4 regions of the Rhizobium hidalgonense genome follow, and region 3 is predicted to be linked to each of the others. Evidence: riboswitches for the same ligand, from Rfam matches in the RefSeq annotation. Region 3 holds a riboswitch; each other region holds the start of a gene.
What was found. A riboswitch is a leader RNA that binds a small molecule or an ion and turns the genes downstream of it on or off. The one in region 3 is predicted to bind cobalamin.
Positions count from the first base shown of each region.

Region 1 (5,519 bases), 1.5 Mb from region 3:
TCGGATCTCGTCGGGAATGCCTGTCATTTTCACCGGGTCTCGGGCGATTACTGGATAAGGTCGCGAAAATACGCTAGGATTTCATCTGAGCTTATTAAGAGAAACACGTTAAGGGAAAACGCGCGGCCGGTTGAAGTCGCCAGTGACCATCGACACTTTCTCATCCGGAACGAGCCGTGAAACGCCGAAACCTGTCTCTTGCGCTTCTTCTTGCCATCGCGGCGCCCGCCGCCGCGCAGACCAGCGTCATCTGCGAGGATCTGCGCGGCCGCCTCGCCGACCTGCCGCGATCGATCGGCAACGGCAACGGCCCGGAAGCCCGCCAATATGCCAGCGCCATGGCCGAGCAGAACCTTGAACTGCGCAAGGTTCGCAACGACCTGCGCAGCTACGGCTGCACCTCCGGCAGCATGGTGGTGATCGGCGGCGAAAGTGCCGATTATTGCGACGAGCTCTCGCAGGCCGAAGCCCGGATGATCGACAATATCCGTTATCTCCAGGACCGCCGCGCCGAGCTGCGCGCCCAGGGCGGCGGTGATGACGGCGCCCGCCGCGAGTTGATTGCCGCGCTCGACCGCAACGGCTGCAACAGCGAAAACTTCTATGCGCCCGACGAGCGTCGCGCCAACGACCCCGCTCCGAGCGTCGAGGAACAGGCAATGCGCTCCGATACCTTCATCCCGCTCGGCGGCGGTGGAGAGGTCGACCCGCGTTACGGCCTGCCGCGGGCCGACATGATGTCGCCTGTCAGCACCATGTGCGTGCGCAGCTGCGACGGTGGTTTCTTTCCGATCAGCTCGAACGCCACCTCGGTCGATTTCGGCCGCGACGCCGAGACCTGCGCCAAGATGTGCCCCGGCATCGAGACGGAACTCTTCTATCGCGACGTGACGAGTACCGAGGCCTCGAACATGATCTCGGTTGCAACCGGCACGCCCTACAGCGCCATGAAGAACGCCTTTGCCTACAAGAACCGCACACCTGGCGAAAAGACCTCCTGCGCCTGCAATCTCACCGCCTATTACGACGAGATGCGCGGCAAGCAGGCGGTGAGCCAACCGCCGCAGCAGGGCTCGATCACCACCATCCACACCAATCCGCCGGCGAAGGATGCCGCTGCGGCCGCCGCGCCGCAGCCATCGGTTCCGGAACGTCCCTACGACCCCACGAAGAGCAAGGTCCGCCAGGTCGGCCCGCAGTTCCTCGCCGGCGATCAGGGCTCGATCGACCTCGCCAATCCGGCAACGCCGGGACCGCAGCCGCAACAGCAGTGATTGGCCGAGCCGCGTTCGAAGCGACGCCGTTCAGCGCTCGCTGCGCCCCCAGCCATCATGAAACACCAGCTCCTCGAGCGGCAGCCGCTGCCGCCAGCCTTTGACGGAGAGTTCCGGCTGGTCATAGAGCCGATCGACAAAACCGGCGCAGAGCCAGGCGACCACCTCGATATGCTCGGGTATGCCGAGAATGCTCTTCAGGTCGCCTTCCCGAAAGATGCTAACCCAGCCGATGCCGATCCCCTCAGTGCGGGCCGCTAGCCAGAGATTCTGGATCGCGCAGACTGTGGAATAGCTGTCCATCCTCGGATTATGAGTGCGCCCCAGCACCACGCTGCCGCTGCGGGTGGGATCGCAGGTCACGCATATGCCGAGCGGCGCCTCGACGATGCCTTCGAGCTTGAGCGAGCGATAGGCCTGCCGCCGCTCGCCCTCGAACATTAATGCCGCCTCCTCGTTGGCCTTGGCAAAAGCGTCCCGGATGCGCGCTCGCACAGTTGGACTTTTCACCAGAATGAAATTCCACGGCTGCATGAAGCCGACGGAGGGCGCATGATGGGCGGCCGTCAGCAGCCGCGCCACGACATCGTCGGGCAACGGGTCGGGCAGGAACTGGCTGCGCACGTCGCGCCGCGTCATGATCGCGTGATAAACGGCTTGGCGTTCAGCCAAGGAAAAACCGGACGCCACTGACAGGGCATCCTCATCAAAGGGTCGCATCGTCAAATCCCCAACAACGCAACCGCCCGCCGTCCGCGCGGGTTGGGTCTATCTTGCCAGGCCGGTCTTCTGACTTGGCGTCATCCGTCTGCCGCAGCCTTCCCGGCAAGAGCCAGTGGCGTAATGTTGCGGCAAGCGTCGGCCTTACAGCGTTGGGCACGTTCCGGCCTTGCACCGGATTCCCGATTCTCCCGCTTTGACGGCGGGCACCTGACGGCGCATCTATTTCAGGAAACGGGTGCTGCGGCAAGGCCGCTCCGATGGCGCAGTCGAAAGCGAAGCGCAATAATGAGCTCACCCCGCCCCGCGTCGGTTTGAAGCAGCTCGCCAAACCCCTTCATCGATCGTTTCTATGGCCTTATCATCGCCGACGGCGTATGGACGATGCAGTCCCTCGCAGCACCCCGGTTGCCCGTGTCCCGCCTGACGCCCATGATCCTTGCGGTCGCCCTGTTCATGGAACAGATGGATTCGACCGTGATCGCCACTAGCCTGCCGGCCATCGCCGCCGATATCGGCACCTCGCCGATCGCGCTGAAGCTTGCCGTCACCAGCTATCTCGTGGCGCTGGCGATCTTCATCCCGATCAGCGGCTGGATGTCCGATCGTTTCGGCGCGCGCAACATCTTCCGCCTGGCAATCTCAGTCTTCATGATCGGCTCGGTCGCCTGCGCCTTTTCCAATTCGATCGCCGCTTTCGTCGTCTCGCGGCTGATCCAGGGCGCCGGCGGCTCGATGATGACGCCGGTCAGCCGCCTGCTGCTGGTTCGGGGAACGCCGCGCCACGAACTCGTTGATGCCATGGCCTGGCTTACCATTCCCGCCCTGATCGGCCCGATCATGGGGCCGCCGATCGGCGGTTTTCTGACCACCTATCTCACCTGGCACTGGATCTTCTGGATTAACGTCCCGATCGGCGTCGCCGGCATTATCCTCGTCACGCGTTTCCTGCCGGCGGTCGAGCCGCGCAGTCCGCGGCCGATGGATTTTCCCGGCTTCTTCCTTTGCGGCATCGGCTTTTCCGGCTTCGTCTTCGGCCTGTCGGTCATCAGCCTGCCGGCCGTGCCCATCATCTACGGTTATATCACCGTGGCGATCGGCATCCTTGCCGGGTCTATCTACCTTCTGCATGCCCGCCGCGCGCCCCATCCGCTTCTCGATCCGAAAATGTTCCGCTACCCGCTGTTCCGGGCGGCTATCCTCGGCGCCTCCAATTTCCGCATGGGCCTCGGCGCTCTGCCCTTTCTGATGCCGCTGATGCTGCAGCTCGGTTTCGGCCTGACGCCGTTGCAATCGGGCTCGGTCACCTTCGTCAGCGCGCTCGGCTCGATGGGGTCGAAATTCGCCGCTTCGCGCACCTTCAATGCCTTCGGCTTCCGAACCGTCATATCGATCACCACCTTGCTGGCGGCAATCTTCCTCGGCATCAACGGGCTCTTCACCGTTGCAACGCCGCTGCCGCTGATCATGGCCTGCCTGCTGATCGGCGGCCTGTTCCGCTCCATGGCCTTTTCCGGCGTCAACGCCATGGCCTTCGGCGATGTCGACGATGCCGACAGCAGCCAGGCGACCGCGATCAACGCTGTTGCCCAGCGTATCTCCATGGCGATGGGTGTGGCGATTGCCGGCAGCATCCTGGAAATTTCGAGCAGTCTCCACGGCGGCAGGCTGCTGGTTTCGGATTTCCACATCGCCTTTTTCAGCGTCTCTGCCATTTCGGCGCTGGCCTGCATCACCTTCCTGCGCCTGCCGCGCGATGCCGGCGCGGAGCTGACGACGCGCCGCCGCAAGCATCGCGGGATCGAGCCCGACGGGGCCATGGCGGAAAACAGCCCCTAATTTCGCAAGAAAAGCAGCTCTCGGCGATCAAGGCCGGCCGAAACGCCGGTCCGCGCCGGTATCCCATTCTACTTTATGATTTATTCACACATCAAAGACACACTGCGTCTGCGCGTTTTGGGTCGCAAGGGGGACATGGGCATGAGTGCTCATGCTGCGACTGCCGGCGTGGATGCCCGTGTTGATAGGCTGGTCGAGAACATATCCGACTGAGCTGCGTTTCGAGGCCCCCGCGGCATGTTCCAACTTTTGAAAACGATGCCTCTGACAGCCAAGCTGGCGGCGATTATCGTGGCCGTCAACCTTTGCGGCATCTCCGCTTTTGCAACCTACACCTGGATGTACGAAACCAGGGCGTTGATCGATGGCGCCAAGGCGAACTGGTCCAAGGATGCGGAGCAGTTTGCGTCCCTGGCTGCCGGCGGCGTAAAATGGGGCAAGGCGAACGCCGTTCGCGAGGCCTATTCGCTCTACCGCGACGATCCCTCGCTCGACCTGGTGCAGTTTGCTGCCTTCAACGCGGAACCTGCCGCCGTCGACACGTGGACGCGCGACGGCATTGACGGTCTGCCCGCACCGGCCGATCTGGCGAAACGCCTCAGCACCAAGCCCGAAAAAACGACGATCGATGACAGCGGAATATCTGCCGGCGTGGTCACGATCATCGCGCCGCTTCCGCTGGATAAGTCTGGCAAGGCCACCGGCTACGTCGTCACCAACTGGTCGATCGAAAAAATCGCTGCCGAAGTCAAGCAGAAGGTCCTGATTTCGCTGCTGACGCAGTTCGCGATTACCGCCATGGCGGTTGTCGCCTTTCTTCTCGCCATGCGCAGCCTCGTCGGCCGCCCCCTCAGAATTCTCAGTGAAAGAATCAGCGCGTTGCAGAAGGGCGATCTGGCCTCTCCCGTCACCTACCGGGAAAATGGCGACGAGATCGGCTTCCTCGCACGTGCCTTGGAAGTTTTCCGCAATGAGGCGATTGCCAAGGTCGAAAGAGAGCAAGCAGCGGCCGAACAGAGCGCCTCGTTCGACGCCGAACGGGCGCGCAACACCTTGTTGACGGAAGAGGCCAGCAACGCTCAGCGGCTGGTCATGACAGCGCTAGCAAATGAATTGGAAAAACTCGCCGCCGGCGATTTCTCGATACAGCTCGCCGATCTCGGCCCAGAATTCGATAAATTGCGGCAGGATTTCAATAATATGGTTCATGCGGTCGCAGCCGCGCTGACGGAAATCAAGACTGCCTCCGTCGCGGTTGAAGGCGGCTCGAGCGAGCTGGCATCCTCCGCCGATCAGCTCGCCAGGCGGACTGAGCAACAGGCCGCCGCCCTGGAACAGACCGCCGCGGCCCTTGATGAGGTAACGACGACGGTCAGAACCTCGTCGCAGCGGGCCGAAGATACCGGCAAGCTGGTCGAGGAAACCAAGCGCAGCGCCCATGTCTCGGCAACGGTGGTACGCGATGCGATCGGAGCGATGGATAGGATCCAGACCTCATCGAGCCAGATCGGCCGCATTATCGGCGTCATCGACGAAATCGCTTTCCAGACGAACCTGCTGGCACTGAATGCCGGTGTCGAGGCCGCCCGTGCCGGCGAAGCCGGCAAGGGTTTTGCCGTCGTCGCACAGGAAGTGCGGGAACTCGCCCAGCGCTCCGCCAATGCGGCAAAGGAAATCAAGAACCTG
Region 1 covers NZ_CP054027.1:1,990,522-1,996,040, reverse strand. The annotation lists gene FFM81_RS09520 (ribonuclease H family protein) at 1-27, opposite strand, end outside; gene FFM81_RS09515 (DUF2865 domain-containing protein) at 177-1,274, shown strand; gene bluB (5,6-dimethylbenzimidazole synthase) at 1,305-1,994, opposite strand; cobalamin riboswitch at 2,037-2,223, opposite strand; gene FFM81_RS09505 (MFS transporter) at 2,427-3,833, shown strand; gene FFM81_RS09500 (methyl-accepting chemotaxis protein) at 4,071-5,519, shown strand, end outside.
Region 1: linked by a shared signal. The riboswitch ahead of bluB (5,6-dimethylbenzimidazole synthase) and the one ahead of metE (5-methyltetrahydropteroyltriglutamate--homocysteine S-methyltransferase) in region 3 are both predicted to bind cobalamin.

Region 2 (5,519 bases), 1.4 Mb from region 3:
AGCCACGTCGCGGGAAAGGTTGAGATGTAGCGCCCCGTGGCCGGCCGAAAGCACCTGCGGCGAGATCATCGCCAAGAGCCCGACAACGATGCCGCCCAGCGCCGGGCGAAAGGGCGGGGCGATCGCGCTCTTGCGCGCCAGTTCTTCGATGAAGGCGACGCCCTGCATCAGCAGGATGCCGACGCCGGCGCAAAAGACGCCGAGCAGTAGAGCCGGGATATAATCGGCCGGCACGACCGAGCCGAAGCTGCCGATATCGATGGTGAAATCGCCCTCGGTGAGTAATCGCGCGATGAGGGTCGAGACGAGGGCTGAGACGACGACGGGGGTCAGCGACACGATCGTATAGGTGCCGATGATCAGCTCGAAGGCATAGAAAGCGCCGGTCAGCGGTGCGTTGAAGGCGGCGGCGATGGCGCCGGCCGCACCGCAGCCGACGAGCACGCGCAGGTCGGAGCGGCGAAGCTGCAGCTTCAGGCCGAATTTCGAGGCGAGGCCGGCGGCAAGCTGGGTATAACCGGCCTCCAGGCCGACCGAGGCGCCGAAACCGTTGGAAATCAGGTTCTGCACCGCGACGATGATACTGTCGGTCAAGGACAGGCGGCCGCCATGCAGCGCATTCGCCTCGATCGGATCGACCATTGGCTTCTTGCGCCGTTTCGCCAGGACGAAAAGCAGCAGACCGAGCAGGACGCCGCCGACGACGGGGGCGGTGAGCAGCAGCAGCTTGTCTTCGATCAATGAGGAGCTCAGCCTTTCGTCGTCCGATATGCCGAAGACCAGCTGGTGCAATTCATTGGAGACGAAGCTCATACCGGTGACGGCAAGTCCCGAGGCGATGCCGACGACGGCGCCGGCGAGCGACAGGCCGACCTCGCTGCGACGGGTCAGCGCGCGCAACCGCTCCGGATCAAAGAAAACACGCAGCGCGCGCAGGCGGCGCTGATCCAATTTCATAAACATGGCTAGACAACTAGGCGGGGAGAGACCCGGTCAAGGGCGGTGATGCCGTCCGCTTGCCTTGCAATTGCGGCGAAAAGCCGGCGCGAGAGTCAAATATTTATGACGTAAGTCTCTGATAAATGACGATAATTCTGGTAGGGTAAGTCGTGTTTGGCCGAGCGTGCCGCGTCGCAAACGATTGGCCCACCGCCAAGGCCGGTTGACTTCACCCTTGAGCTTGCCTAACCATCCCTCAACGGATGGTCGCCTGACCATCCAGATATAACGGATGGTTCCGGATCGGTGTAATGCCTTTCCGGATGAAAAGGGAATGTGACGGGGCGGACCCAAACCGGGGGCCTTCATCACAGCCGACCCCGCGACTGTAGAGCGGTCAGGGTCTTCCATCCGGCATCGAGCCCTTTCGGCCGGCGGCCTCGCAATGGTGCAGGCGGACGGGACGGGCGACATGCCGGAAAAGCCACTGGACATGCATGGTGATCAACCGGGGTCGGACGCCTCTATTTCTACGAATCGTCCACCTCTTCGCCGATGCAGCCGGGAAGGCGAGGCAGACCCGCTGGCACGATCAGGGGCGACCGTAACGGGTCGCCCCGATCGCCGCCGATACCCGCGAGCCAGGAGACCTGCCATTCGTGCCGGGCAAGAAGCCCACCCCTGGGCAAGAGGCCCGCTGCCAGCACGGAGGTTGTTTTGGCTGAACGATTGAATTCGGCGCGGCCTGGTGCGGCGCCATTGGGTGGCCATTCCGTCCCTCTCGGTGAGGGGCGTGTGATACGCACTTTCCTATCCTCCCTCATTCCTGTGCTCGTCACAGGAATCCAGTGCGCCCAAGTCCTTGGGCGCGGGAGAATTCTTGAGAGTCTGTATGGAGTCATTCACGGCGCGGACGCGCCGTGGCTGGATTCCTGTGACGAGCAAAGGAATGAGGGAGTGTGGCGGGGCGTCGCATTCTCGCACGAGGCCATCTGCGCATGACGATCGCCCCCTCCAACTCCACCCTTATCCTCGGCGGTGCACGCTCGGGCAAATCCCGTTTTGCCGAATCCCTCGTCGTCGCGACCGGCCTCGGTCGCCACTACCTCGCCACCGGCCGCGCCTGGGACGACGAGATGCGGGCGCGCATTGATCAGCACAGGGCCGACCGCGGTCCCTCCTGGACGACGCATGAGGAGCCGCTCGATCTTGTCGGCAAGCTTGCCGCCATCGACGGCGAGGGGCGCATCGTGCTGATCGACTGCCTGACGCTCTGGGTCACCAATCTGATGATGGAGGAGCGTGATTTGGCAGCGGAGTTTACGGCGCTTGCCGATTTCCTGCCTGGCGCCAGGGCGCGGCTCGTTTTCGTTTCCAACGAGGTCGGCCTCGGCATCGTTCCCGACAATCGCATGGCGCGGGATTTTCGCGATCATGCCGGCCGGCTGCACCAATCGATCGCGGCGAAGGCCGCCGAAGTCTATTTTATCGCGGCAGGTCTGCCGATGAAAATGAAGGGTTAAGTCCATGAACCAGCAGAAGATTCCAGCAACCGTCATCACCGGCTTCCTCGGCGCCGGCAAGACGACGATGATCCGCAACCTGCTCACCAATGCCGGGGGCAAGAAGATTGCGCTGATTATCAACGAATTCGGCGATCTCGGTGTCGATGGCGAGGTGCTGAAAGGCTGCGGCGCTGAGAATTGCACCGAGGACGATATCATCGAGCTCACCAATGGCTGCATCTGCTGCACCGTTGCCGACGATTTCATTCCGACGATGACGAAGCTCCTGGAACGAGAGCAGCGGCCCGACCATATCGTCATCGAAACCTCGGGGCTTGCCTTGCCGCAGCCTTTGGTCGCCGCCTTCAACTGGCCCGACATTCGCACTCAGGTGACCGTCGACGGCGTCATCACGGTGGTCGACAGTGCGGCTGTCGCCGCCGGCCGCTTCGCCGACGACCATGATGCCGTTGATGCGGCGCGCAGTGAGGATGCATCGCTCGATCACGAAAGCCCGATCGAGGAACTGTTCGAGGACCAGCTCACTTGCGCCGATCTGATCGTGCTCAACAAGACCGACCTGATCGACGTCGCCGGCCTTGGCCGCGTGCGTGACGAAGTCGCCTCCCGCACCGTGCGCAAGCCGGTGATTATCGAGGCGAAAAACGGCGAGGTTCCGGCCGGCATCCTGCTCGGCCTCGGCATCGGCACGGAGGATGATATCGCCAACCGCAAGTCGCATCACGAGTTGGAGCATGAGGACGGCGCGCCGCACGATCACGATGAATTCGACAGCTTCGTCGTCGAGCTTGGCGCCGTTGCCGATCCCGCCGGCTTCGTCGAAGCGCTGAAGACGATCATCTCAACCCATGACGTGCTGCGCCTCAAGGGCTTCGTCGATATCTCGGGCAAGCCGATGCGCCTGCAGCTGCAGGCGGTCGGCAGCCGCATCGACCATTACTTCGACCGGGCTTGGGGCCTGGGCGAAACGCGCGCAACGCGCCTCGTTGTCATCGGCCTGCACGAAATGGATGAGGGTGCGGTAAGGGCGGCGATCGAGGCGCTGGCGTAAGCCCATGCATCTGCTTCTGGCTCAACAGGGAACGATCAGCGACGGCGAGGAGGCGATCGACCTCGGGCAGACGCCCGGCGATATCCTGTTCCTGTCGGCGGCCGACAGCGAGCTTGCGGCGATCGCGGCCGCCCGTCACGGCGGCGAGGGGCGGCATTCGCTGAGGCTTGCGAGCCTGATGAGCCTCAAGCACCCGATGTCGGTCGATACCTATGTCGAGCGGACAGTGCGGCACGCCAAGCTGATCATCGTGCGCGCGCTCGGCGGCGCCAGCTATTTCCACTATGCACTGGAGGCGCTGCATGCTTGTGCGGCTCGCAGCGGTGCGTTGATTGCCGTGCTGCCGGGCGATGCCAGGCCGGATGCGGGGCTTGTGCCTTTTTCGAATGTCGATCTCGACGATCTGAACGCGCTCTGGGCCTATCTGATCGAAGGCGGCGATGCCAATGCGCGGGCCTTTCTCGATTATGCCGGGGCGATGCTGTCGGGGGCGGAGAAGCCGGCACCGGCCGCACCCTTGATGAAGGCCGGCATCTGGTGGCCGGGGCGGGGGCTGATCGGGGTCGAGGAGTGGCGGCGGGTGGCTCTGGAGGTGCCCTCCTTATCGATGGAGGTTGTGGTACCCCCCTCTGTCCTGCCGGACATCTCCCCCACAAGGGGGGAGATCGGCAAGTCGCTTGGGCTTCCAACAAAAGAAACGTTTGAGAATGCCGCACTTTCGCCGGAAGAGGCGGCACGAGGCCTCTCATCCCCGATCTCCCCCCTTGTGGGGGAGATGTCCGGCAGGACAGAGGGGGGTACCCCAAGCTCGACGGAAGACGTGGAATTCGAACCTACAGTTTCCCCCATCGTCGCCATCAGCTTCTACCGCGCCCTCGTGCAGAGCGGCGAAACCAAGCCGATCGAGGCGTTGATCGACGCTTTGCAGTCGCTTGGCCTGAGGCCGCTGCCGGTCTTTGCCTACAGCCTCAAGGATCCGGTTTCGATGGGCATCATCGAGAGCGTGTTTTCGGCGCTGAAACCCGATGTCGTCATCAACACCACCGGCTTTGCAGTTTCGGCCCCGGGTGCGGACCGGCAGCCGACAGTGCTGGAGGCGGATGGGGCGGTCGTGCTGCAGGCGATCCTGTCGGCCTCGTCGCGGGAGGCATGGGCTGCCTCCTCGCAAGGTCTGTCGGCGCGTGATCTCGGCATGAATGTGGCGCTGCCGGAAGTCGACGGAAGGGTGTTGGCGCGGGCAGTCTCCTTCAAGACGGCGGCGCGCTACGATGCGGCGGTCGAGACGAACATCGTCGCCAGCGAACCAGACGCCGGCCGGGTGCGCTATACGGCGAAACTCGCCGCCAATTGGGCGCGGTTGCGTGGAAGGCCGGCGCGTGACCGGCGCATCGCGCTCGTCATGGCGAACTATCCGAACCGCGACGGTCGGCTCGGCAACGGGGTCGGCCTGGATACGCCGGCCGGCAGCATCGAGGTGCTTCGGGCGATGGAAGCCGCGGGTTATCCGCTTGCCGATATTCCGGCCGACGACGACGCGCTGATCCAGCATCTGATGCAAGGGCCGACCAATTCAGGGCATGACGGCAGGATCATCCGCGAGACGCTTTCCCTGAGTCGCTACAATGGCTTCTTGGAATATCTTCCCAATCAGATTCAGGACGAGGTGAGAGCCCGCTGGGGAGATCCCGAGAGCGATCCGTATTTTCGCGAGGGCGTCTTCGCCCTGCCTTTCGCCCGCTTCGGCGGCGTGCTCGTCGGCATCCAGCCGGCGCGCGGCTACAATATCGATCCCAAAGAAAGTTACCATTCGCCGGATCTCGTGCCGCCGCATGGTTACCTTGCCTTTTATGCTTTCCTGCGGTGCGAGTTCGGCGCCGATGCCGTTATCCACATGGGCAAACATGGCAATCTCGAATGGCTGCCTGGCAAGGCGCTGGCGCTGTCGGAGACATGTTATCCGGAAGCGATCCTCGGGCCGCTGCCGCATCTCTATCCCTTCATCG
Region 2 covers NZ_CP054027.1:1,846,574-1,852,092, forward strand. The annotation lists gene FFM81_RS08760 (chloride channel protein) at 1-963, opposite strand, end outside; cobalamin riboswitch at 1,216-1,611, shown strand; gene cobU (bifunctional adenosylcobinamide kinase/adenosylcobinamide-phosphate guanylyltransferase) at 1,938-2,462, shown strand; gene cobW (cobalamin biosynthesis protein CobW) at 2,467-3,516, shown strand; gene cobN (cobaltochelatase subunit CobN) at 3,521-5,519, shown strand, end outside.
Region 2: linked by a shared signal. The riboswitch ahead of cobU (bifunctional adenosylcobinamide kinase/adenosylcobinamide-phosphate guanylyltransferase) and the one ahead of metE (5-methyltetrahydropteroyltriglutamate--homocysteine S-methyltransferase) in region 3 are both predicted to bind cobalamin.

Region 3 (5,519 bases):
TGCGTGCACTGGCCGTGGTCGGCGAGAACCTCGATGACGCGGCATTGGTCGACCCGGCCATGGCCGCAGCCTTCCACCATGGTTTCCAGCTCGGCCTTCAGCGCCATCAGGCTGCGGATGCGCTGTTCGACCTCGACGAGGCGGGCCTTGGCGATGGCATCGGCCGAGGCGCAGGATTGGTGCGGATCATCCTGCAGGGTGAGCAGCGTGCGGATCGCCTCGATCTCGAAACCGAGTTCGCGGGCATGGCGAATGAAGGCGAGGCGGCTGATGTCGGCGGGCTCGAAGGAGCGCTGGTTGCCCTCGCTGCGGCTCGGCGCGGCGAGCAGGCCGATGCTTTCGTAATAACGCACCGTCGGCACTTTGACGCCGCTCTGGCGAGCCGCTTCACCAATGGTGATCTTTTTCATGATTTTTCTCTTGCACCTCTAGTCGCTAGAGGATGTAGGAGAGATGCTTCTGTTTGACAAGGAAGCGGATCATGGCTGAAACGAGCGAGACACGATACCGGGTCGGCGGCATGGATTGCGCCTCCTGTGCAACCAAGATCGATACCGCGGTCAGGCGCGTGGCGGGTGTCGCGGATGTTTCCGTCTCGGTGATGGCCGGCACGATGACCGTCCGGCATGACGGCAGCGATCTCAAGGCGATCGAGAAGAAGGTGACGGGGCTCGGATATTCCGTCTCGCCCTTTGCCGGAGGCGTGGCGCCGACACATGACCACGGCTCGCATGATCACGGCGATCACGTGGGTCACGATCACGATCACGAAGGCCATGACCACGATCACGCAGGTCACGATCACGGCCTTGCCCGTGGCGAAAAGGAAATCGAAGGTCTGCATGGACATGACCATGGGCCGACGACCGGTCCCTGGTGGCAGAGCAAGAAGGGCCGGCTGACCATCTTCTCGGGTGCAGCGCTGATTGCCGCCTATGCGATCGGCCATCTGGTGCCGGCGATCGGATCTTATGCCTTCATCATCGCCATGCTGGTCGGTCTGGTGCCGATCGCGCGGCGGGCGGTCATGGCGGCTCTCTCCGGCACGCCATTTTCGATCGAGATGCTGATGACGATCGCTGCCGTCGGCGCCGTCATCATCAATGCGGGGGAGGAGGCGGCGACCGTCGTATTCCTGTTCCTCGTCGGTGAGCTGCTGGAGGGCGTGGCCGCCGGCAAGGCGCGCGAAAGCATCCAGTCGCTGACCGCGCTGGTGCCGAAGAATGCGCTGCTCGAAGAGAACGGTCAGACGCGGGAGGTGCCGGCGGAGAGCCTTGTCGTCGGCGCGATCATCATGGTGCGTCCGGGCGACCGCATTTCGGCGGACGGCATCATCATCTCGGGCGAGAGCGCGATCGACGAGGCGCCGGTAACGGGCGAAAGCACGCCGGTGCGCAAGGGCGTCGATGCCGTCGTCTTCGCCGGAACGGTGAATGGCGACGCGGTGCTCAGGGTCCGCGTCACGGCGGCCGCTGCCGACAATACCATCGCCCGCGTCGTCAAGCTGGTGGAGGAAGCGCAGGAATCCAAGGCGCCGACGGAACGCTTCATCGATCGGTTCTCGCGCTATTACACGCCCGGCGTGGTCGTGATCGCAGCACTTGTTGCGGTCTTGCCGCCGCTGTTGTTCGGCGGCTTGTGGAATGAATGGGTCTATAAGGGCCTTGCCATCCTGCTGATTGGCTGCCCCTGCGCGCTCGTCATTTCGACGCCAGCGGCAATCGCCGCGTCGCTTTCGGCGGGTGCGCGGCGCGGGCTGCTGATGAAGGGCGGCGCAGTGCTGGAAACGCTCGGCAAGGTGACGATGGTCGCCTTCGACAAGACAGGCACGCTGACGGAAGGCAAGCCTCAGGTGACCGATATCGTTTCCTTCGGATTGAGCGAGGCGCAGGTGCTCTCGCGCGCCGCGGTGCTGGAGCAGGGTTCCAGCCATCCCTTGGCGCTGGCGATCCTTAACCGCGCCAAGGCGGACGGCCTTCCCGTGCCGCCGGCCTTCGAGCTGGAAGCACTGCCGGGCAAGGGTATCAGCGGCAAGGTCGGCGGCGAGACGCTGGACCTGCTGTCGCCGCCCGCTGCCCGCGAGCGCGGCGCGCTGGACGGCGAACAGGAAGCGCGCATCACTGTTCTGAACGACGAAGGCAAGAGTGTCTCGGTCCTGCTCGTCGATGGTGTTGCGGCCGGCCTCATCGCCATGCGCGACGAGCCGCGCGGGGATGCGCAGGCCGGGCTCTCCACACTGAAATTGGCAGGCGTCAAGGCGATCATGCTGACGGGCGACAACAAGCGAACGGCGGCAGCCGTTGCCGGCATGCTCGGCATCGACTGGCGCGGCGAGATGATGCCGGAAGACAAGCAGCAAGTCGTCGGCGAATTGAAGCGCCAGGGCTTCATCGTCGCCAAGGTCGGCGACGGCATCAACGATGCGCCGGCGCTGGCTGCTGCCGATATCGGCATCGCCATGGGCGGCGGCACCGATGTGGCGCTGGAGACGGCCGATGCCGCCGTGTTGCACGGACGCGTCGGCGACGTCGCACGGATGATTGAACTGTCCAAACGCACGATGCGCAACATCCTGCAGAATATTACCATCGCGCTCGGGTTGAAGGCGGTGTTCCTGGTGACGACGATTGCCGGCATCACCGGGCTCTGGGCGGCGATCCTCGCCGATACCGGCGCGACAGTATTGGTAACGATCAATGCGTTGCGACTGCTTCGAATAAAGATATAAACATTTCTTTATATTTCTTGACGGCATCCGCTTGCGGGCGCATTCTCGCGGCATCGTGGTTCTGCGGATCGTTCGGTCCGGAGCTAAGAGGGAATTCGGTGCGGCGCTGTGTTGAATTGCTGCATAATTTTATCCTGAAATGGAATCCGATTTCAGGAATTATGCAGTAGCGCCCAATCCGAAGCTGCCCCCGCAACTGTAGGCGGAGAGCCGCCGTCCAATTGACGTCACTGGGAAAGACGCCCGGGAAGACTGGACGGTGGCAACGACCCGCAAGTCAGGAGACCTGCCACGATCGATAACGTCCACGGGCGGGGTGTCCCGGTGTGCCGCCTTCTGCGAAACGGTACCTTCATGTCCGTTCGTCGATGCGTCTCGCCAGTGCCTTGCCCATAACCTTCGGGGTAAGGAAATGAGCATCAAGACTGCAAATCTCGGCTTTCCGAGGATCGGAAGCCACCGCGAACTGAAATTCGCGCTGGAAAGCTACTGGGCCGGCAAGAGCAACGCGGCAGCACTCCTGGAAACGGCGAAAAAGCTGCGCGCCGAGAACTGGGAGCTGCAGCAGCAAAAGGGGATCGCCATCATCCCCTCCAATGACTTCTCGCTCTATGATCATGTTCTCGATCTCGCGGTGATGGTCGGCGCGATTCCGGCCGCTTATGGCTGGAAGGGCGGTCCTGTCGATCTCGACACCTATTTTGCGATGGCGCGCGGCTCGACCGGCGAGAGCCATCACGGCGATTGCGGCCATGTCCACCATGGTCACGGGGTGCCGGCGCTGGAGATGACCAAATGGTTCGACACCAACTACCACTACATGGTTCCGGAACTCAGGCGTGACCAGGCGTTCACGCTGACTGCGAATAGACCGCTGGAGGCATTCCTGGAGGCGAAGGCGCTAAGTATCCATACGCGGCCGGTCATTCTAGGGCCAGTCACCTTCCTGAAACTCGCCAAATCCACCGAGGCCGGCTTCGACACGGTCGAGCTGCTCGACCGGCTGCTGCCGGTCTACGCCAAGATATTTGCCGAGTTGAGTGCGGCAGGTGCCGACTGGATACAGGTCGACGAGCCATGCCTCGTCCTCGATCTTTCCGACAGCGAGCGCGCCGCGCTCAACCAGACTTACCGGGCGCTTGGCGAAGTGGTGCCGGATCTCAAGATCATGCTCGCCGGTTATTTCGGCGACTTGGGCGACAATCTTCCGGCGGCAATTGAGTTGCCGGTCGCAGGCCTTCATGTCGATCTGGTGCGCGGGCCGCAGCAGGTCGAGATTCTCCTGGAAAGGACTCCTGATAGTCTCGTGCTGTCGCTCGGCGTCATCGACGGACGCAACATCTGGCGGGCCGATCTAAACGCCATCCTGAACAGGATCGCGCCGCTGGTTTCCAGGTTAGGGGAACATCGACTTCAAATCGCGCCGTCCTGCTCCCTCCTTCACGTGCCGATCGATCTCGATCTGGAAGCAGGGCTCGACGGCGAGCTGAAAACATGGCTCGCCTTTGCGACGCAGAAGCTGGACGAGCTTGCCGTGCTCGGCAGCGGTGCTGCGGACCGGAGCGGCGTTATCGGTGCGCTTGAAGCGTCTTTGCGCGCCGTCGCTGCCCGCGCCTCTTCCTCAAGGGTTCATGACGCCGGAGTTGCGGTGCGATTGGCAGGCATCGACGGGAGGATGAAACGCCGAGGTCGCGCATTCCTCGCGCGCAAAGCGCTTCAGGACGACCGGTTGCGACTGCCGCTCTTCCCTACGACGACGATCGGTTCCTTTCCGCAGACGCCGGAAGTGCGCAAGTCGCGCGCGGCCTATGTCAAGGGTGCGATCAGCGGCTCCGATTACGAGGCCTTCCTCAGAAAGGAGACGGAATCGGCGATCCGCTGGCAGGAGGAGATCGGACTCGACGTGCTCGTTCACGGCGAGTTCGAGCGTAACGACATGGTGCAGTATTTCGGCGAGCAGCTTTCAGGCTTCGCCTTCACCGCCCATGCCTGGGTGCAGAGTTACGGTTCACGCTATGTCCGTCCGCCGATCATCTTCGGCGACGTCTCGCGCCCGAAGCCGATGACGCTGGAATGGTGGCGTTATGCGCAATCGCTGACGGAAAAGCCGGTGAAGGGCATGCTGACGGGGCCGGTGACGATCCTCAACTGGTCCTTCGTCCGCGACGATCTTGCGCGTGCAGATGTCAGCCGGCAGATCGCGCTGGCGATTCGCGACGAGGTGACCGATCTCGAAAAGGCGGGTGCGGCGATGATCCAGATCGATGAGGCGGCACTTCGTGAAGGCCTGCCGCTGCGTCAGGCGGACTGGAAGGCCTATCTCGACTGGGCGGTGGAAAGTTTCCACCTGTGCTCGACCGGCGTTGCCGACGAGACACAGATCCACACCCACATGTGCTATTCGGAGTTCAACCAGATCATCGGCGCCATCGCCGCGATGGATGCCGACGTCATCTCCATCGAGACTTCCCGTTCGAAGATGGAGCTACTGGAAGCCTTCCGAAGCTACAAATATCCGAACGAAATCGGCCCCGGCGTCTACGATATCCATTCGCCGCGCGTTCCCGAGGTCGCCGAGATGACCGAGCTCATGCAGCTTGCCCGCGGGCGACTCTCGGACGGGCAGTTGTGGGTCAATCCGGATTGCGGCCTGAAGACCCGCAAGTGGGAAGAGGTGCGTCCGGCACTCGTCAACATGGTCGCCGCCGCTCATGTGTTGCGGACCACGGGCCGGTGAAGGGCGCTTAAATCTCCGAACAATCTCGAGGAGCCGGCTTTTGCCGGCTCCCTT
Region 3 covers NZ_CP054027.1:489,577-495,095, forward strand. The annotation lists gene FFM81_RS02350 (MerR family transcriptional regulator) at 1-410, opposite strand, end outside; gene FFM81_RS02355 (heavy metal translocating P-type ATPase) at 482-2,728, shown strand; cobalamin riboswitch at 2,768-3,036, shown strand; gene metE (5-methyltetrahydropteroyltriglutamate--homocysteine S-methyltransferase) at 3,141-5,465, shown strand.

Region 4 (5,519 bases), 1.2 Mb from region 3:
AGGTTTTTGCGCTCAGACGCGACATGCACGAAGAACGTGGCTAAGACAGCGCCGGTTCCGGCTGTCCTGCGACGAGCGCACGAGCGGCTGCTGCGCCGGCATGCAGGCAGATGAGCCCGATCGCGGCCAGAGAATTGATCAGCAGGACATCAGCCACGACCGGCGCCGAAAACGCGCCCTCGCCTGACGGAAGCACCGCCGTTGCGGCAAAGAGCACGCCTTCATAGGCAACGAAGCCGGCGATGAAGGCGCCGGCCATGGTGACGGTAAGGCCGGCAGCGAGACGAAGTACCCCAAGCGCTGCGGCCAGCGATGCCAATGCCGCAACACCGATCGCAAGGCCCCAGGCATAACTGTCCCAGGTCTGGGGATAGCCGAGCACGAGATATCCTACCATCTGGTTGGCGAACCAGGCCAGCAGTACCGCGGTCACCGCCATCCGCCGGGGAAGAATGACGGCCGACACCGCCGCCAGGGCTACGAAGGGTGTGACGCAGGCAAAAAGCAGGCTGAGCGCAACGCTCGCACCTGAAATGAGGACGACCCAGGCAACAGCGAAGCCGGGGACGACAGGGCGCAGGGGAAACTGATTTCGTTCGAGCATCTCGAAACTCCGTTCGGCCGGGCGCACGCGCCCTGCGAAATCATACGCCAGTCCAGAAAAAAGGCCAGTGAGGTCACAGCGCCCCTTTAGGTCGAAATCCCCGGGCGTTCCTCAATCGATGACGTACTGGATATGATGGCGGCCATGCACGGCCGATTTCTGGACATGGGCGCGAACGCCGAAGACCCGGCCGATCATATCCTCCGTCAGCACATCCTCCGGCGCGCCGGAGGCGACGACCTCGCCCTTCTCGAGCACCGCCAGGCTGTCGCAAAACATCGCCGCCAGATTGAGATCATGCAGCGCGACGACAGAGGTGATGCCGAGTTTCGAGATCAGCGAGAGAATGTCGAGCTGATGCTGGATGTCGAGATGGTTGGTCGGCTCGTCGAGCAGCAATTCGCTCGGCGCCTGCGCCAGGGATCGCGCAATATGGACGCGCTGGCGTTCGCCGCCCGACAGCGTCTGCCAGAGCTGGCCCGCCCTCTCTCGCATGCCTACCCGCAACAGGGCCTCTTCGACGGCGGCATCATCCGCGGCGCCCCAGGACGACAGCAGCCCGCGATGCGGCGTGCGGCCAAGCCGCACGACATCTCGTACTGTCAGTTGCGTATCGGTCGCCGACTGCTGCTCGACGAAGGCGACACGGCGCGCAAGGTCTGCGCGCGACAGCGAGGAAATGTCGTCTTCCCCAAGCCTGATGACGCCGCTGCGAGCTTTGCGCAGGCGGCAGATCAATCTGAGCAGGCTCGATTTTCCGGAGCCGTTCGGCCCGAGCAGGCCGAGCACCTTGCCCTTTTCCACGGCCAGGCTGACGCCGTTGACGATGACAGTGTCGCCGGCGGCAAAACTCACCTTGTCGATCCGGATGCTCATGCGCTTCTCCGCACGCGATAGAGAATGACGGCGAAGGCCGGTGCGCCGAACAGCGCGGTGACGACGCCGATCGGCAGGATCTGCTGCGGTATGATGATGCGCGAAACGATATCGGCGCCGACCACGAAGATCGCGCCGCCGAGCGCCGTTGCCGGCAGCAGTCGCCCATGCGACGGCCCGACGAGGAAGCGGGCGGCATGAGGAATGACGAGGCCGACAAAACCGATCGATCCGACCATGCTGACGACGCTTGCCGTCATCGCCGCGGTCGTGCCGAAGAGCACGATCTGGACGCGGCGCACGGAAATGCCGAGCGAGGCTGCCGCATCGGTGCCGAAGGCGAAGGCATCGAGCGCCCGCACATGAGCCATGCAGATGATGAAGCCAATCAGCGCGATCGGCACCGAGAGATAGACATCGGGCCAGCGCACCCCGCTGAGCGAACCGAGAAGCCAGAACAGGATGCCGCGCGCCTGCTCGGCATTCGCCGATGTTGTCACCACGTAGGAGGTCAGCGCATTGAAGAGCTGCGACCCGGCGACGCCGCAAAGAATGATGCGCTCACCGGTTCCCCCGACCCCCGTCGCCAGGAAGCCGACCAGCAGGAAAGCGATGACCGCGCCGATAAAGGCGCCGCTCGAGAGACCAAGAACGCCATAACCGAAGCCGAGGATCGTCACGCAGACGGCGCCGGTCGAGGCGCCGGCGGAGATGCCGAGCACATAGGGTTCGGCCAGCGGATTGCGCAGCAGCGCCTGGAGGATCGCCCCGCAAAGCGACAGCGACGCGCCGGCGCTTGCGGCAACCAGCGCCCGGCTCAGACGATAATCCCAGACGATGCCCTGGTGGATGCGGCTGAGTTCGAAATCCGTTCCGAACAGCCGGTTCAAGACGGCCTCTGCCGTCGTCGCAAGCGGGATGGCGATCTCGCCGATGGAAACGGCAAGGCTGACCATCAGCCCGAGAAGCAGAAACGCTGCAATGGTGAGCGCTACCGGCGCCCACCATCCCTGTTTCCTGGCGGAGATCGCGCTCACTGCGAAAGGCCGAAAGACTTGATGCCGTTCGCCAATGTCTCGATGCCGTCGATCGTCCGGATCGTCGGGTTCATCGACTGCGCGTCCATCATCACGAAGTGCTTGTTCCTGACGGCATCCAATTCCCTTGTGACCGGGTCGTTCTCGAGGAAGTCGACCTTGACCTTGGGATCGTCGGCCGCGTAGCGGCGGCGATCCATCGTCGCGATGACGATGACTTGAGGGTTTGCCTGGGCGATGGTTTCCCAGCCGACCAGCGGCCATTCCTCTTCCGTCGTCACGACGTTCCTCGCACCGATCGTCTTCAGGATATAGGCCGGTGCGCTGTTCTTGCCGGCAATAAAGGCGTCGCCGTTGACGTCCTTGCTGGAGAACCAGAAGACCACCGGCAGGTTCTTGCCCGATGCGCCTGAAATCGACGCCACGGCATCGGCCTCGCGCTTCTGCAGCTGCGCGATCAATGCATCGCCGCGCTCCTTGACGTCGAAGATCTCAGAGAGTTCGGCAATTTCCTGGTAGATCAGGTCCATCGTGAACAGCTCCTTGCGCACGCCGTCACCGCCGTCGGTGTTGACCTTGGCGACGCAATCGGCCGGCGCGAGATAGGTATTGATCCCGAGGTCGGCGAACTGCTCGCGTTTGCCGACCGAGCCCTGCGCGCCGACATGCCATTCGAACTCGGCCGCCACCAGATCAGGCTCCTGCCCGACGACGGATTCGAAGCTCGGATCGTTGTCGGCAAGCCGCTTGATCTTGCTGTTGGCCTCGGCATATTGCGGCAGGACGGGACCGACCCAGACGGCCGTACCCGTGATCTTGTCGGCAAGGCCGAGCGAAAAGAGGACTTCGGTCATGCCCTGGCCGATCGAGACGATCTTTGCCGGTGCCTTCTGGAAGGTCACCGGCTGGCCGCAATTGGTGATGGTCAGCGGATATTGGGTTGCGGCAAGGCTTGGTGCCGCAAGGCCTGCGAGCCCGAAGGCAAATGTCATGGTGGCGAGAATTTGGCGCATGGAAAACCTCGATGAAGGGAAAAGAGGGGCAGAAATCACGCTTACGCGTAGATTACGCCGCAGGAGGCCCAATCGAGACGGATGCATGCCGATATGAGGCAAAGGTTCAGAAGGTCAATCATGTCTGTTCCTTGTCCGGGCATCCCCGCCCGGTTGATTGGATCGTGATTGACGGCAGGTCTCCTGGCTTGCGGATATACGCCGTTTCAACCGCCTTCCCGCACGCTATGCGCAGTGGCTGGGCCAAGGCCCCTGGGGATGGACGCTGAAGCGCTCGCCCCGGGATGATGGACAATCCGCTTACAGTTGCGGGGGCAGCCACGGTCTCGGTCCCTACTGGGTCGTCCTCACCGTGTTCCCTATTAATCCCCTTGGAGTCATCTTCAGGGAACCGTCGCCCCCAGTTACGTCGCCTGCCCGGGCGGCGTCAATGACTATTGCGGGGGAGTTGAGAAATGGAGAGGGAACGTGGGAGCGCTGTCTGTCGTGGCTCGCGGCATCCGCCAACGTCCCTCATGCTGCGATGCGCAGCCTGCGAGTGCGATGCCTCGAAGCACGCGCCGCAACGCTGCGCCTTGCTACAACGCATCCAGCGGGATCTTCAGATAGCGCCGGCCATTATCCTCCGGCTCGGGCAGCCGTCCGCCGCGGATGTTGACCTGTAGCGCGTGTAGCATCAGCTTCGGTTTCGGCAGCGTTCGGTCGCGTGCCTGGCGCAGCGCCACGAAGCCGGCCTCGTCGATGCCTGATATATGCGGATTGGCGCGCTTCTGGGCGGCCACCGTGCTTTCCCAGCGCGGGTGACGGCCCCCGGGCTGATAGTCGTGGCCGGAAAACAGCCTGATGTCCTCGGGCAGCGACAGGATCGCCTGGATCGAGTGCCAGAGGGCGCTGGCGCTGCCGCCGGGGAAATCCGTGCGCGCCGTGCCGGAATCCGGCGTGAACACGGTGTCATGAACGAAGGCGGCGTCACCGATCACATAGGTCACCGAGGCAAGCGTGTGGCCGGGCGAGAACATCACGCGGGCTTCAAGCCCGCCGATCTCGAAAGTGTCGCCATCGCCAAACAGCCGATCCCATTGCGAGCCGTCGGCTTCGAACTTCGGCCAGTTGTAGATCTCCTTCCAGAGCCGCTGGACGTCGGTGACATGGGCGCCGATCGCCGTCGGCGCGCCGGTCTTTCCTTTGAGGTAATGCGCGGCGGAGAAATGATCGGCATGTGGATGCGTGTCGAGGATCCACTCGACCGCCAGCCCCTCGCTTTCGATATGCGCGAGGATGGCATCGGCATTGGCCGTTCCCGTCGCACCCGACATCTCGTCGAAATCAAGCACCGGGTCGATGACGGCGCAGCGTTTCGTCGCCGGGTCTGAAACGACGTATTGCACACTGCTGGTGCGGGGTTCGAAGAAGGCCTTCACATCAGCCGCCTGCCCCGTCCGTTTTTCCAGCCAGCGGCGCGCGCCGGCAAGATCGAAGCCCAGATTTTGACCGAACGCCTCGACATCCCCGGGCTTCATCCGCCCGTCCAGCACTTCGCCGAGCGCATAGAGCGTCAGCGCCCGCGTGCCGCTCTTGCAATGGGCAACGATCGGTCCCTTCGCTTGCGTCATCGCGGCCTGGAAGGCGTGAATATCGGCCTCGGTGATCTCGGTCCCCTTCACCGGCACGAAGCTGTAGGCGAGCCCGGCGGCGGCTGCGGAAGCCTTCTCCGCTGCATTGCCGGGTTGCCCCGGCTCCTCCCCATCCGGCCGGTCATTGATGACGGCGGCAAAGCCGTCTGCCGCGAAAGCGGCAAAACCGGCGGCATCGGGCTGCCCCGCCACCGATATCTGTTCATTGACCTTCACGGATGTCATCGAAGCCCCCGCGCTGCCTGCATCATACAGTATCGCATGTATATCGATACAATCTCATAAGTATATTGTTGAGCGCAAGGATGCGCGCTCTACCATGCTGCAAGCCTCACGTCCTATAGTGCCGGCGCGG
Region 4 covers NZ_CP054027.1:1,710,500-1,716,018, reverse strand. The annotation lists gene FFM81_RS08085 (HIT family protein) at 1-2, shown strand, start outside; gene FFM81_RS08080 (hypothetical protein) at 41-604, opposite strand; gene FFM81_RS08075 (ABC transporter ATP-binding protein) at 716-1,480, opposite strand; gene FFM81_RS08070 (FecCD family ABC transporter permease) at 1,477-2,517, opposite strand; gene FFM81_RS08065 (ABC transporter substrate-binding protein) at 2,514-3,530, opposite strand; cobalamin riboswitch at 3,687-3,941, opposite strand; gene blh (bifunctional sulfur transferase/dioxygenase Blh) at 4,109-5,389, opposite strand; gene FFM81_RS08055 (hypothetical protein) at 5,503-5,519, opposite strand, start outside.
Region 4: linked by a shared signal. The riboswitch ahead of FFM81_RS08065 (ABC transporter substrate-binding protein) and the one ahead of metE (5-methyltetrahydropteroyltriglutamate--homocysteine S-methyltransferase) in region 3 are both predicted to bind cobalamin.